Regions from separate parts of the Marinomonas sp. FW-1 genome, predicted to be linked through region 1. Evidence: predicted binding sites of a transcription regulator. Region 1 holds the regulator's gene; each other region holds the start of a gene.

Region 1 (5,272 bases):
GAACTTTTCGGCTGCGAGCAAAATCCAATAAGCGACCAGGCGTGGCAACCAAAATGTCAACATTCTCTGTTTCCACTGCGATCTTTTGCTTCTCGTAGCTTAATCCACCCACCAAAGTAACAACATTTAAATGGCAGTTAGACGTTAGCTTAATGGCTTCATCAGCAATCTGAATAGCCAATTCACGAGTCGGTGCAATAATCAATCCGCGGGCAAAGTTATTGGCGCGCTTTTCTTCTAGTGGGTAATCAAGGAAATCACTAATCATGGCGATTAGAAAAGCCGCAGTCTTACCTGTACCAGTTTGAGCCTGACCAATAATGTCATAACCCAACAGCGTCATAGGTAAGGTTTCAGCCTGAATTTCACTGCAATACTCAAAACCCATTTCAGAGATAGATTTAAGAACTCTGTCAGGAAGGTTTAAATCATGGAAACGCAATTTACCTTCTACTTCAGCAACAGGGAAATCTTCGATCGACCAAATATGACCTTTGGCATTTCCAGCAGTATTTTTTACTTCTTTTGCTTTTGTATTAGCTTGGTTATTTGCACTGCTAGATTCAGCATTGTTACTTTTAGGTCGTTTGTTAGGACGACGAATACGCTTAGGTTTTGTAGAGGTTTCTGATGGCACTTCTTGATTTTGGTTTTCCATATTGGAATCTATACGCTTCTATTATGTTTTGAGGTTAATTATCAGTGCAAGGAGTGTACCTAAATGATACGGTTTTATCACCCCTTGCTTACGGTTTGTTGATTTACATTATTGATAACGATATGGCGGTAAACTATTAATAAGCTGACTACCATAACGCTTAGTGCGTAAACGCTTATCCAATATGTGAATTTCACCTTTATCCGTTTCGCTTCTTAATAGCCGCCCCGTAGCTTGGACTAAGCGCAAAGATGCATCTGGGATGGTGATTTCCATAAATGGATTACCACCACGCTTTTCTATCCACTCCGCCAGCGTTGCTTCAACGGGGTCATCAGGCACTGCAAATGGGATTTTGGCGATATAAACACAGGTTAAATAATCTCCTGGCAGATCCACACCTTCTGCAAAACTTGCTAAGCCTAGCAATAAGCTCCCCTTTCCTTCATCCACTCTTGCTTTATGAGAATCCAGAATAACGCGTTTCGACTGCTCTCCTTGCATGAGTAATATTTCCTGCAAGCTGGAAGAAAGTGATTTCGATACCTCTTCCATTTGTCGACGGGAAGAAAAAAGCGCCAAACTGGCTTTTTTGGTATCAACATGCGCTTCAAGATAGCGCACTATTTCATCCGTATGTTGCTCAACACGATTAGGCTCATGCTCCATATCGGGTACCACTAAACGTCCATTTTCTTGGAAATCAAAAGGACTTAAAACACGTAAATATTCACTGTCACGAGGCACACCAGAGCGCATATTAAATCGATGAAATTGATTCAATGCCGTTAATGTTGCTGATGTAACGACGGCACCAAAACATTTATCCCAAAGCTGCTGCCTTAATGTATTGGCCGCCAAAATTGGAGAAGCCCCCAACTCAATATCTTGTTCCATACCTTGACCGGACAAAACCAACCATCGAGCATTGGGCGGGAAGTTCTGGTCATCCACGGTTGAATACAATTGCCATAAACCAACACATTGCTCCAGTCTCCCAAGAACTACTCCCAAAATAGGCTGCCAAGTTTCCGCGGTTTCAGGCGTCACGCCCATCCCTTCGTTTTGCTTGGTCTTTTTGCATTCATCTTGGATGCTTTCTATGTTGTTGAACAACTTTTGGTACGAGGTTTGTAAACTGTATGCTAACTGGCGCAATTCATCTGGTACCTGACCAAACTCAAACCTATGTTGGTTATTTTCTTGATCCAGCCCCAACCCTTGAATATAAGGCGCTAAACCTTGTTGTGCATATTGAATAAAATTAACAATACTTTGTATTTGCTGAGGAATTTTAAGCAAGAGTTGCCCTGTCAAACTCACGTCATCCGTTAGCTCTTGTTTAAGGTTCACTAAGTTTTTTTCTAGCTGGCGTAACCAGGTAATACTTTGCTGTAAACGAACTTCATGGCGAAAATGCCCTATGGCTTTGTCCGGAAGGTGATGACCTTCATCAAAAACATAAATCGTTTCTTTTGGCGGTGTAAGAATTACTCCGCCACCTAGTGATAAATCAGCAAGTACTAAGTCATGGTTAGCAACAATAACATCCGCCACTTCAATTTCAGCGCGAGCTTTAAAAAATGGACAAGCGGAATAATTCGCACAGTTACGATTTGTGCACTGCTGATGGTCTGTTGTAAGGCGCCGCCAGTCTTGATCTCGCACCACGCCAGCCCAATTATCCTTATCTCCATCCCAGTCACCTTTAGATAACGCCGCATCCATTTCTTGGTAAAGAACGGTGTTTATGTCATCAGAGTGAAGGTGCTGCTCGAATAAGCCAGCAAACATATCTTCCATGGCATGTTCTTCGGAACTCAGAAAGCTTTCAAGATTGTTCAGACAAAGGTAACGGCCTCGGCCCTTAGCAAGCGTGTACTTGAACGAAAGATCGGTATGCTCCAATAGATTGGGCAGCTCTTTATGTAAGATCTGTTCTTGTAAGGCCACTGTAGCGGTAGAAATAATCAATTTCAGACCACGTGCTTTGGCAATAGGGATGGCGGCAAGGCAATAAGATAAGGTTTTACCTGTCCCTGTTCCCGCCTCGATAACGGCAACATGCTTCTCATCAAGGCGTTGGCCTTCAGAGTCACGTTTTATATTGCCTAAGGTGCGAGCGATTGCACCAATCATCTGGCGCTGCCCGGCCCTTGGTTTATGGGACTTCGCATCCAAAGAAGCTCGGTATGCGAGTTGAATTTGTGTTTTTAGTTCATCTGAAAGCATTTATATCATTGAGTATAGTTAGGAATGCTGTATATAATAACAGTAACTGTATAAACAACCAGATACCCTATGATTAAATTAACCAAAAGACAATCTGACGTACTAGAAACCATTCGCGAGTTTATTACCGAAACGGGGTTTCCACCTACGAGAGCAGAAATAGCGCGCCGACTTGGGTTTAAATCCCCCAATGCAGCCGAAGAGCATCTAAAAGCCTTATGTAAAAAAGGCGCGATCGAGATGCTATCTGGCGCATCACGCGGAATACGCTTAATTGACAATGAGCCAAACAATGACTCTGTCGACGACCTTGGCCTACCCGTTATAGGCAAAGTCGCTGCAGGTTACCCTATTTTGGCACAAGAGAATATCGCGTCCCATGTGAATATACCTGCGGCAATGTTTTCTCCTCAGGCGGACTACTTCCTTTCCGTCTCAGGCACCAGTATGAAAGATATCGGCATTATGGAAGGCGATTTACTCGCCGTTCATAAAACCAACTCTGTACGTAATGGCCAAATTGTTGTGGCTCGTATTGGCGATGAAGTAACAGTAAAACGCTTTGAACAAAAAGGCAGTATTGTTCGACTCATACCAGAGAACGACGAATTTAACGACATTATTGTTGATCTTGAAAGTGAAGATTTTGCTATTGAAGGCTTATCTGTCGGTGTGATACGACAAGGCCTATAGGTAGCAATTCTGTTTTACTGTCTTGCCATTTAATAAAAAAGCGAAGACTAATCTTCGCTTTTTTATTTGGTGTGAGATATCACAACACTCATACAAGCTTAGTGAAGGATCTTGGGCCGAAAGTCTTCATCATCAAGATAATCTGCGCCTTCATCAAAGCCTGCATCATCAGAATAAACAAAATCAATTCCGGCATGAAACATATGTTTTGCCAATTCAAAATACCGATCTTTTAAGTAAGAGCGAGTATCATCGGATATTTTCAATGTTGCTAACGGAACGGTTTCCTCACCATCTTCAGCGGCTGGACGCAGCACAATATCGCCGTTATCAAGCTCAACAATTTCTAGGTAGGATTCTTTCATATTCAATACTCTGATGACTCTTCTCTAAAACGTAACACTAATTCAACCAACTTAGCTAAATAGTAACTCACTGATGCGCCCGCATCACTTCCTCGACCGATCAAGTTATCTCCTTGGACTGCCGACGAAGCTAAGCCTTTACATTCAAACTGAGCTAAATAAGCTTGATCTAGCTGAAAAAACCAAGAATCTTTCCGCGTTAGCAAATCAGCCAGTTCAGATAAAACCGGCACAACAATTTGCTTAGACTCAGACTCTGTCAATAATTTTGCCACATCCAGCGAACCAGATAATGAATACGCTAAAGACACTTCTTTCAACAAACCATTTAATGCGCTTCTTATCTGGAAAAGAGCGGAGCTTTCAAGCCCAACACTCAACCAGCTCTCTTCGCTTTGCTGACTTTGTTGAATAAATCGTCTTGCAGTATCTAATTTTTGATTCGTAAGGCTCGCTAGACTGGCAACACTCATTTCTTCTTACCTTCCTCAACAACCCATTTAGAGCCAACAAAAAATGCTTTCCAACCTGTAGGCTTGCCCTCTTCGTTCTCCGTCATAACATATTGCTCTTTAGTCTTACGGCTATAACGAATAATAGCAGGACGACCTTCGGGATCCTCTACAGGCGCCTTAGCAAAGAAATGGTATTTAGGATCAATTTGGTCCATATAAGGAAGCAGTTCTTTAACCAAAGGTGCTCTAGTTTCTCGTTTACGAGGGAACTGACTAGCCGCAAGGAACAAGCCCGTTGCGCCATCACGAAGCACATAATGGTCTTCTACTTTCTGACATGCCAAATCAGGCATCGGCACAGGATCCATCTTCGGCGGTGCAGCTTCACCATTTTTTAATAGTTTACGAGTGTTTTTACACTCTTCATTTGTACAGCCAAAATATTTGCCAAAACGGCCTGTTTTTAGCTGCATTTCGGAACCACACTTGTCACATTCAAGCGTAGGACCATCATAACCTTTAATTTTAAAGGTTCCAGTTTCGACTTCATAACCTGAACACGCAGGGTTATTACCACAAACATGAAGCTTACGGCTTTCGTCCATTAGGTAGCTATCCATCGCTGACCCACAAATCTTACAGCGATGCTTATTGATCAGCGCTTTAGATTCACCTTCCTCGTCATCAATGGCAACGGCTTCATCACCACGGATGAGGTTGATCGTTGCTTTACAACGTTCTTTTGGAGGCAACGCATAGCCGGAACAAGACATAAAAACACCGGTACTTGCTGTACGAATTTGCATCGGACGGGAACAAGTTGGGCATTCGATGTCTGTCGGTGTTGGCTCATTTAGCATCATACCGCC
Region 2 (5,272 bases), 140 kb from region 1:
ATGCAAGAAATGTAAAAATGTTCTTTTGGAGATTTGCAAAAAAAGATCGGCTAGCAGGGATGAAAATTGGATCATCAAAAAAATATGAAAAGTTTTCTGATCTTAATGGATCAAGTACTACATCAAAGAAGACAAATCTTTTATCTATAGTTGCTTTTTTAGGGTTTTCGCTTGTTTTGTATGCATCTAATTTTCTTGAAAGGATTTGCTTTTTTGAGCTAAAAAGCTTTGAAAGAGCATCTGAGTAGGTTATTTTTATATTTGTTTTTCCTCGACTTCCTTTTATTCCTTCTATACGAAAATTTAATTCATTAATTTGATAGTCAATTTTAAAATTAGTTCCTTCCCATGAATAGCGTGGGAAATTTGTCTCAAATTTTGCGACAATCGATTTATTTAGATCTGTCTTTGATTTATTCGAAGATATACCTTCTAAAAAAATCTTTGAAAGATTTTGAAAGAAGTATGTTAGTTTTGCTAAGATGCTTTTTCCATTTGCTTGAGGGCCAATTAATATGTTTATTTTTTTTATATCTAGTTTGGCAGTTTTAATTACTAGAAAGTTTTCGACTTCTAGTTTTTCCATTAAATTCAATTCCATTTTAATATTTCCTCTTAAATATGGCTTCTTGTAAAAAGACTGTTTTATACATATTTACTTTTTAAGTGATGATATGTGAGTTGTCATGATTTGTCAGCCACTAAATTTATGTGTTTTTTCGTAGAATTAGGGGGCAGATGAAAAATTGATTGTAAACGACGCAGCTAAACCCTTTTTTATAGCGGAAAGCATCGCTGTCGTACCCGCCACCGACATCATAGCCATGATCCAAACCATCTGAACTACCAACAACTCGCCAGAATCCAAACCAACTCCGCATGGGTCGATCAAACCATCGAATGCGTTAAAAGCGCTATGCCCGTCTTTGTTGTTTTTTCGAATGTATAAAGTCTAGATCAAAAGCACTTAAGTGAAATAACTGAAAAAACATGGATATTTTCAGATATTTCATTTATGTTTGGGGTTACTGAGGCTAGCTTTTAGTTTGCCTTGATAGTGTTAAGGGTGAGAGGTTACTCGAATGATGAAAACCAATTTAAATGTTGAGCCGGATACCAGTGCAATTATCAAAGCGCAGCAATACCTGAAGCAGCATCAAGCGGATCTTGATAAGTTAAAAATTGATGTGTTACTTAAAAATGGTCAAAAAGCTGAATTTGAATTGCCCAAATTGACGCTTGATGCGCTTGTTCAAGTATTAGGTCAATTGGCTAAGGATGGCGATGATCAGTTTTTTGAACAGCAGGTTGACTTGGAGAAAATGGTGAGTCCTGCTGTGGCGGCTAAGTTTCTTGGAATGTCACGACCAAAAGTAACAGGTTATATTTTGGCTGGGCAAATTCCATCTATGAAGGTAGGCACTCATCATCGTGTAAAAATGGCAGATGTCTTGTTATTTAAGGAGAAGCTTTCTAGTGCTAAGGGGTCAAGAGAAGAGACTCTTAGTTTAATTGCCAACTTTGAGCAAGAGTCAGATTCTATGTAAGGGGTTGTTATGGATGATAAAATTTTGCTGGATGCAAATACCCTATATTCACAACCATTGAGGATGATGCTTCTTAATTTGATGCAGTTAGATGGGTGTACTACTCAGTTTTTTTGGACTGATAAGATAGATGCAGAATGGTCTAATGCTTTAATTCGTAGGCATCCCGAAAGCAAAGACGTCATTATTAAGCAGGTAAATTCGATTAAGGCATCCTTTTTCGATCGCTATGTTTTAGGTTACGAGCCATTAATAAATTAGCTTGACCTTCCTGATCCAGATGATCGTCATGTTCTTGCTGCTGCAGTAAAAACGGGTTGTAATATTATTGCGACAGATAACATTAAAGACTTTCCGGCAAAATTATTGGCTGAGTATGGTATCAGAGCGATGACAAGAGACGAGTTGATGTGTTTCTTGTTCACTAAAGAAAAAGGTAGTGTCATGAAAGCGTTAGATAATTTTGCACGTGTACATAAAGACCCAGAGCTTACAGTTGAAGATTTGCTAATAAAGCTTGATCGTTCAGTACCAAGTTTTACACACTTAGTAAGAGTGTCCTGACTTCACAATCCTGTATAGCTTTAAAAATACACCTTCGGGTGGTTTTTTTGAATTTGGGGGCAGATGAAAAATTGATTATGAACTATGCAGACAAGCCCTTTTTCATAGCAGAAAGCATCGCTGTCGTACCCGCCACCGACATCACGGCCATGAGCCAAACCATCCGAAACTATCAACAACAACTCGCCAAAATCCAAACCAACTCCGCATGGTTCGATCAAACCATCGAACGCATCAAAAACGCCACAGGCCGACACTTCGGAGAGGGTGGTTGATAAATCAAGTTTACATGTATAAACTACAGATATTGACAGAGATGTCATATGGATGCAGCAGAGTGAGTCACATCACACATCCGGCTACCGTAAAAGGTCGAGGGCAACCCGGTAAAGGCTTTCTGAATATCGAGCATAGGCTCAAAGTTTGAATCAATGCTCGACGGAACCCGCTTTTAGGCGGGTTTTGTTATTTATGGGGTTTGGGAAGCGGCTTTCCTAATTTAAGATTCTTCGCAATGTTGAAAAAATTCACCTTATCCAGCTTGGGCATCACGTCTTCAGGGTAAGCACTGGTAATATGTATCCTCATTAACTTTTTCTCTCGGTACATCTTAAAGGGCACGAAATAGATGATTTGCCCTTTTTCCTCTGTGTTGATGGTGACAGAGGCGTAGCTTCCATAACCTGCGTGTCCTATGCGGGTTTTCTTGTCTCCAAATGCATCAACAATTTGTCTCAAATACTTTTTTGATAATTCATATCGAACAAAGCAAAACGGCCTGCTTTCTTTTAGGGTGTGGTACATCAGATCTGCTTTTTCCGCTTCTGTTTGATGAGGATAGTCTTTTGCGAAGCAGTGGAACGAGTAGGAAACCATAAAAGTGTAGGTTTCTTTTTTCCCGTTTATGATATCGGAGTAAGTCGCTTCATGGGCGTCTAGGTGGCTAAGATCGTATACTTGGCCGTTTGCATCGGTAAACGGTCTCCACTTAGCTACCTCGTCTATCTTGCTCCGCATTCCTCGTCCCAATTTTTCAAGAGTAAAGCCGAGTAATATACCTTTGAACAGTTATGAATTCCATGTTGACGAAACAGAGCTGTATTAGATCCCGCCTCATTTCTGGTCGCAAAAGCCGGAAAGCCAGCCTCTTACAAAATTTCACTTGGCGATTGATGCTACTTAAAACTATACTGTATATCCATACAGTATTTTGGTGTTTTATTATGCGTGTGACTTATCTTGGTGTGTCTGAGTCGGCGGCGTTTATCGCGGCCAATAGCGTGCGGATTCCTTTGTATGTGGACTCTGTGTCGGCGGGGTTTCCTTCGCCTGCTCAGGATTTTGTTGAAAAATCGTTGGATTTAAATGAGTTGTGCGTGAGCCATCCGCACGCGACGTTTTTTGTTCGTGCTCAGGGGGATTCGATGATAGAGGCGGGGATTCATTCTGGCGATGTCTTGGTGGTGGATCGTTCATTGACGGCGCGTCATGGGGATATTGTGATTGCCTGTATTCATGGGGAAATGACGGTGAAGACGTTGGAGCTTAAGCCCAATGTGTTACTTCGCCCGAAGAATAAAGCCTATAAAGCCATTCATATCACAGAGGAATCTGAATTAGAGATTTTTGGTGTGGTCACGGGCGTGGTTCGTAAGTACGAGCGTCATTAAATGCGAACTGTCTTTGCCTTGGTTGATTGCAACAACTTTTACGCCAGCTGTGAAAAGTTGTTTCGCCCTGATTTAAAGCATGCGCCTGTTGCGGTGTTGTCGAATAACGATGGCTGTATTGTCGCGCGTTCCAAAGAGGTAAAGGCGCTGGGTATCAAGATGGGCGTGCCGATGTTTCAGGTGCAGGATGAGATAAGAAAACACGGCATTGTGTGCTTTTCATCCAACTATGCTTTGTATGCGGATATGTCGAATCGGGTGATGACGATCTTGGAGGAAGAGGCACCACGCCTGGAAGTGTATTCCATCGATGAAGCTTTCATGGATTTAACAGGTGTTGATCACGTGACGGATTTGCTGGCATTTGGCAAGCATGTAAAAGCCAAGGTCGATCAATGGACGGGCATTACTGTTGGTATTGGTATCGCGCCAACTAAGACGTTAGCGAAGTTGGCAAACCATGCTGCGAAGAAATACCCAGCAACGGGGTCGGTGGTGGATCTGATGGACGCCAACAGACAAAAGCGTTTGTTGGCGTTGTTGGATGTGGGTGACGTTTGGGGTGTTGGTCGTCGCACCACGGCGAAGCTAAAGGCGAGAGGAATTCATACCGCGTTGGATCTTGCTAATGCTGATCCGAAATCCATTCGTAGCGAATTTTCTGTGGTGTTGGAGCGAACCATTCGAGAATTGAATGGCGTGTCGTGCTTGGATTTAGAGCTGGTTAGGCCGACAAAGCAGCAGATTATTTGCAGTCGCTCTTTTGGTCATAAGGTGACGGATAAGCAAGAGCTTCGGGAAGCCATATCCAAGTACACAACGCGTGCTGCCGAGAAATTGCGTGGGGAAAAACGCCTTTGTCGTTTAGTCAGTGTGTTTATTCGCACCAGCCCGTTTATTCCAAACGAACCTCAGTATTCGAAAACGCTTTCTGCTGAACTTCCTAATCCAACCGATGACACGCGAGATTTATTAGAAGTCGCTGGCGTGCTGTTTTCGCGACTCTGGCGTGATGGTTTTCGCTATATGAAAGCAGGCGTAATGCTTACCGACTTTTACGAGCACGATGCTTTTCAGCAAGATTTATTCCGAGCGGACAGCACGAAAAGCAACTCAAAAGCACTCATGAATGTGGTAGATAAAATTAACCACAGCGGCCTCGGCAATGTTTTTTTCGCCTCGCAAGGTGTGTCGCCTCAGTGGGCGATGAAACGAGAGCACCTGTCACCAAGGTATACGACTAAATGGGATGAACTGCCCAAGGTTTGGTGAGTAGTAAAGATATATGCAATAAAACCGCCAAGGAGGCGGTTTTATTGCTTTAGAGCTTAAACTGGTTAATTAGTCTTTGCTGACAAACTTCATGGAGATGGAGTTGACGCAGTGGCGAATGTTCTTTTCGGTGAGCCTTTCGCCTTCAAATACATGGCCTAGGTGTCCGTCGCAGTTGGCGCAGACGATTTCGATACGACGGCCGTCGGCATCGGGTAC
Region 3 (5,272 bases), 1.4 Mb from region 1:
AAAAATAGGCTATCGCAATTTGCCATAGCCTATCATATTGAGGTATTTCACTCACTCTGACTTTTTTGCATGGTACCGTTATTCATTCCAGCGCTCACAAGAAGTTAGTGCTCTACCGGAAAACGCATACTCATAACTTCTTGCTTGTCACTTAGCGTGAACAAAACATCTGCCCTATTAGGCATGACCGCTAACATATGTCGGGTCAATCTTTCATAATACTGCATGAATTCCTTCAGTTCCGTTGAAGACATTACTTTTAGATCAATAGTATCAAGCAAAATCCCATGAATATCATGGAGATGACTCTCCAGCATTCGCTCCTGTTTATTACGCCAATGATATACAACGTCATAGCTAGGCGCCTGCATCCAAGCCATTAGGTCAATCTTAGAAAATAACGTTTTATAGTCCTCTTCTAAAAATTGATTCACCTTATTTCGCCAAATCCCTTGCGCATCCTTCTCTTTTTCAAGCGCATTCATGGGTGAACTCATCACATCAGTCATAGGGGGCGCACCAACACACCAGCCTTCAAACAACACCACATCGACAGGGCCCTGAACCTCTTTCCACAAATGTACTGATTTTCTGTCATCGATCGACTTATCGAAGCAAGGGAACTTCATCACCTCACCCTCTTTCAGATTATGCAATCGGTCAAATAAGCTTAAAGCAAAGCGGACATCATGGGTGCCAGGCACACCACGCACAGCAAACATGGGCGAGGTTTGGCTAGCAAACTTCATTCTGTCGTGCTGTGTACTGTATAAATCATCTAAACTGATCACCACACAGTTTAGGTCAAAACCTTTATTAAGAATGCGGCTGATAACACTACAAAAAGTCGTTTTTCCACAACCTTGCGCACCACCCACTCCGACAATCAAGGGGCCTTGCCCTGCATGTGCTTTTTGACTCAACCAATAAGAGAAAGGCAAATACAACCGATCCATTTGATCTACCAAGGCAGCATCTGCATACAAACAACTTAACGTCTGTTCAACTTCGAACCGCAATCGGTGAGATAATGTGTCAGGCATACTTATATTTACGAAATCAAAATCACTCTGTTGCTTAAACATAACGAGCACCTCCGTAAGGGTCATCATTTAAGTATAGTAAACGACTCGATTCTTGATTGTTTTTTACATTAGGAAGTAAAAGGTAAATTCAATTGGTACGGCTGCGGGGGCGTCAAACGATAACCCACACCAATTAGGCGCACTGAACGTGGCGATCTAGAAAAGGCCAGTTGTAACAATTCAGAAAAAGCGTCTTCTGATAATTTCCCCTTGATTGGGCGCTCAATCGTTGTTTGCTTAAAATCATCGAACTTAATTTTTAGGTAATATTTACTCAGCTGAGATTCATAGTCTCGACCTTTCATGCGTTTTTTCAAATCAGCCAACAGCATAGGCAAAACCGCACGACACTCCTTGAGCTCCAACAAATCTTTCGCAAATGTATGCTCTACAGAGACACTTTTTCTTTCTCTAGAAATCACCACAGGGCGATCATCGATCCCCAAAGCAAGTTGAGACAAACGATAAGCCATACTACCAAAGCTCTTCTGCAACAAAGCAAAATCCAACTTCTGTAAATCTGCGCACTTAAATCGTTCTTGCGCAACTCGACCAATCCCCGAAATGGCTTTCACGGGTATATCAGAAACAAATTCAAGTTGCGTCTCTGGCGTCACGACGGTCAGCCCATCAGGCTTATTCCAATCGCTCGCTACCTTAGCAATAAACTTATTTGTCGCAACACCAGCAGAAACGGTAATTCCTACCTCACGGAAAATTCGAACCTTTATTTCATGAGCAATTCGCGTTGCACTGCCTTGGAAGTCAACCGAATTAGTCACATCAAGATAGGCTTCATCTAACGACAGTGGCTCAATAATATCGGTAAATTCTCGAAAAATAGCGTGCATCTGCTCAGAAGCCGTTCGGTATTTCTTCATATCACCAGGCAAAACAAGTAACGCAGGACAAAGACGCTTCGCGACCGAAGTCGGCATAGCCGAACGCACCCCATAAACGCGAGCTGCATAATTTGCAGTAGCAAGTACGCTACGACTATTTTCAGGCCCACCAATAGCAATAGGCTTATCGCGCAAACTAGGATCATCTCGCATCTCAACGGCCGCATAAAAACAATCCGCATCAATGTGTATAATTTTTCTATTTAGCGACATAATTAAAGCACTGTATAAAAAAACAGTATACTACTAAGCAACCTCCACTTTCATCAAGCACAAAAGAGAAAATGAACAATACGAAAAACGTCCCTCGACACAAAACTCGCCTGAAAACGTTATAAAATTAACGATATGAGGATATTTACTATCAAAAACAAAGAAAAAGTGCTTTTTTAAGCGCTCAAACATGGACGCTAGAGCGTAAAATGGTTTACATTTTGTGCATTAGATTCGCCATATTGAAAACAAAAAGTATTTTCAATACACAGTAAATCCTTAAGACCTGCAACAAATGACCGATTAGGTAAAGTAACGGTACAACAAGTACTACTTGAAAACGCAGAATATTGAGAAAAAGACTTCCATACAAAGGGCACCACCATGACAGTATCACTTCGTATTTTCTTTATAGCCATAGGTGCACTCATGCTTGCAGGGTGTCAAAACCTTTATCAGCAAGACCCCAATGGAACGCCATGTACCACGGTTGCTCCTTGTAACGGAAACAATTTTAATACCGGACCTAGCACTGGCTACACACAAAACAGGGCAGTTAACACAAACAACTCTGTTTCTGTCATTAAAAAAGAGCCCATCATAGTAACAGCTACAGGTTATGCTGCCATGATGACCAATAAACGCCTCACTAAATCCCAAGCTCGCATCATGTCACTACGTAGCTCCATGCTAGATGCTTATCGAAACCTTTCTGAACGTGTTTACGGCTTAAAAATTGATGGTTCAAGCTCACTAAGCAACATGGTAATGCAAAACGATGAGCTTAGAACTTACGTGGATGCTTACTTAGTAGGCGCAAAGGTAATTTCTCAGCGAGAGCATGAAGACGGCACTTTCGAAACCATAGTGGAAATGGCATTGCAGGAAAACTTCCGTGAATGTGTTAACTCTGGAAACATCCAAGCAAATCCAAATTGCAGGGTTCAGCCTGGATACCGTTCTGTCGACGTGCAAAACTCGGCACCTACTGCAAATTTTTATAGCATTGAATAACTAATGTTGATTTTAAAACGCATAACATTCGTCGCTTTGGCATTTTTATTGCCAAACATAACCCTCGCTAAAAGCGTAGACGCGGTTGGCGAAGCCGTTATATACAACAACGATATTGCTGACGCCCGTTACAGAGCAACCCAACAAGCCATTAAGCAAGCAGTTTTAGAGTCTGGATCTAGAGTCAATATCAAAGATGCGTTAAACAATGGAGAGCTTGAGTCCAACTTAGAGATTCGCAGTTCTGGCTATGTTCAGAAAGCGAGAATTTTATCTGAAGAACAAAATGGTGACTTCCTTCGCATTATTGCTCGTGTCGACGTCACCCCAGACTCTCAATGCAGCACTGGCCCTACTAGTTATTATAAAAAAACCGTTGGCATAACCGGATTTGAGCTGCAAGACCCACTACAAGCAAGATTGGGCGGGCTAAGCAATATATCCAGAGAACTTCCTAAAGACCTCGCCGATGAAATAAATAAACAAGGCTACTTAAGGGCGTTAACCGCTACCAACATTGCCATCTACCCAGATTTAATCAATGCTCCCTCTTCCACTAACTATGACGGCTCTCTGACTAACGTAACAAGAATTAGCGAGCAGTTAGGAGTTCAGTACATTGTCAGCGGTGTCATTAGAGACATTGGAGAGGTTTATCTAAGATTTCCAGACGACAAAAATTCAAAAGACCTTCTTGATGAAGAAATTGATAAAGAAAGAAACTTTGTGGTCGATATCTATATCTATGACGGATTCAGCGGTGCCCTACTATTTGAGCAACGTTATGACGAAATAGGTAACTGGGACATTTCTGACCATGCTAAAGTAGGCTTTGGCAGCGCCAAGTTTTGGTCTATTCATTACGGAAAAGTGGTACAACAAGCCTTAAAAGAAAGTGCATTAGACACAAGCAACCAGTTACGTTGCCAACCTTTTATTGCTAATATTTTCCGAACTGAGGGCAACAGGATCCATATATCAGCAGGATCTTTGTCAGGAATCAAACAAGGTGATAAATTCAATGTGTATCGCCGTTATGAAGTGTTCAATCAGCTGCAGTCATCTCAAACTCAGCTGAATAATGCTAATATCAGTGTTACAATTAAACAGGTTCAACCTAACTTTTCGGTTGGAGAACTGGTTGTTGACTCTCACATTTTGAACGTGCAACAACAAGATGTCGTGATTGCTTGGTAACTTTACAAAACAATGCCTATACACGAAGGCCGCTTTATTTTTTTAGGACAGTACAATGAATAACGAATTACTACACCACCTAGAGCAACGCATCAACGAAGCTGTAGAAGAAATTGGCTCACTACGTAAACGCATATCAGAATTAGAGATGCAAAACTACGAACTGAGTGAAGAAAAAAGCGAAATCCAAAGCACTCTAAATCAAACAAAAGAACAACAATCTAACTGGGAATCGTCTCTTTCTCAGATGTTGAACCGCTTAAATCAGATGGATGAAAAACAATGAAATCACTTTTACTTGCAACTTTAGTTTTAGTTAGTGCACACGCATCCGCTGAAGGTCAAATTGCGAGTTTAGTAAATTTCTCATCGACAGCTGCGCGACCGACAACGGATGAAGGTGAAACAAATGTCACCTCCATTCTAAGTGCATCAATGGAGTACACCCTGCCAGAAAACGTGTCTTTTTATGGTGGGTTATCCTTTGTTATCGGAGAAACATTCGAGAACTCTGTCTCTTTAGGCGCGCGCTATTATAGCTCAACACCTGCATTGCAAATCTTACCAGGGATCCCTATGTGGTCATTCATCGGTGGAGGCGTCTCATTCTTCGATGAGACCGTTTACTACCCTGAAGCAGGCTTTCGCATAGGGATTTCCGATGTATCTCGTTTAGATATTTTTGTGAAAATACTAAACAGTAGCAGTGACACCTATGACAAGCATGTCATGGTTGGTGCAGGACTCACTTTCTAAGCAAGATGAAACTATTACCTTTTTTCATCACTAGCGCTTTAATCACAACGACTTACGTTTGGTGGCAAAGTGGAAAGAATATCCCCATTACACTACCAAATGAGG

Evidence for each region. Region 1 encodes LexA, which represses DNA repair genes until DNA is damaged. Its sites were predicted from a motif close to TACTGTNTANNTANACAGTA; they were not measured.
Region 2: umuD (translesion error-prone DNA polymerase V autoproteolytic subunit) is a predicted target of LexA. The motif match lies at 3,300-3,319, and genes of this name have one in related genera.
Region 3: dinB (DNA polymerase IV) is a predicted target of LexA. The motif match lies at 2,209-2,228, and genes of this name have one in related genera.

Annotation. Positions count from the first base shown of each region.
Region 1 is NZ_CP025987.1:1,917,293-1,922,564, reverse strand. It holds gene C1X04_RS08910 (DEAD/DEAH box helicase) at 1-658, opposite strand, end outside; gene dinG (ATP-dependent DNA helicase DinG) at 767-2,890, opposite strand; gene lexA (transcriptional repressor LexA) at 2,960-3,583, shown strand; gene C1X04_RS08895 (hypothetical protein) at 3,682-3,948, opposite strand; gene C1X04_RS08890 (DUF6586 family protein) at 3,951-4,421, opposite strand; gene topA (type I DNA topoisomerase) at 4,418-5,272, opposite strand, start outside.
Region 2 is NZ_CP025987.1:1,781,501-1,786,772, forward strand. It holds gene C1X04_RS08285 (AAA family ATPase) at 1-601, opposite strand, end outside; gene C1X04_RS08295 (helix-turn-helix domain-containing protein) at 1,083-1,547, shown strand; gene C1X04_RS08300 (hypothetical protein) at 1,557-1,808, shown strand; gene C1X04_RS08305 (hypothetical protein) at 2,189-2,386, shown strand; gene C1X04_RS08310 (stationary phase growth adaptation protein) at 2,577-3,128, opposite strand; gene umuD (translesion error-prone DNA polymerase V autoproteolytic subunit) at 3,335-3,781, shown strand; gene umuC (translesion error-prone DNA polymerase V subunit UmuC) at 3,782-5,053, shown strand; gene C1X04_RS08325 (methionine-R-sulfoxide reductase) at 5,123-5,272, opposite strand, start outside.
Region 3 is NZ_CP025987.1:3,282,384-3,287,655, forward strand. It holds gene C1X04_RS15255 (hypothetical protein) at 105-1,085, opposite strand; gene dinB (DNA polymerase IV) at 1,154-2,200, opposite strand; gene C1X04_RS15265 (LPP20 family lipoprotein) at 2,585-3,214, shown strand; gene C1X04_RS15270 (flagellar assembly protein FlgT) at 3,218-4,411, shown strand; gene C1X04_RS15275 (cell division protein ZapB) at 4,467-4,697, shown strand; gene C1X04_RS15280 (hypothetical protein) at 4,694-5,167, shown strand.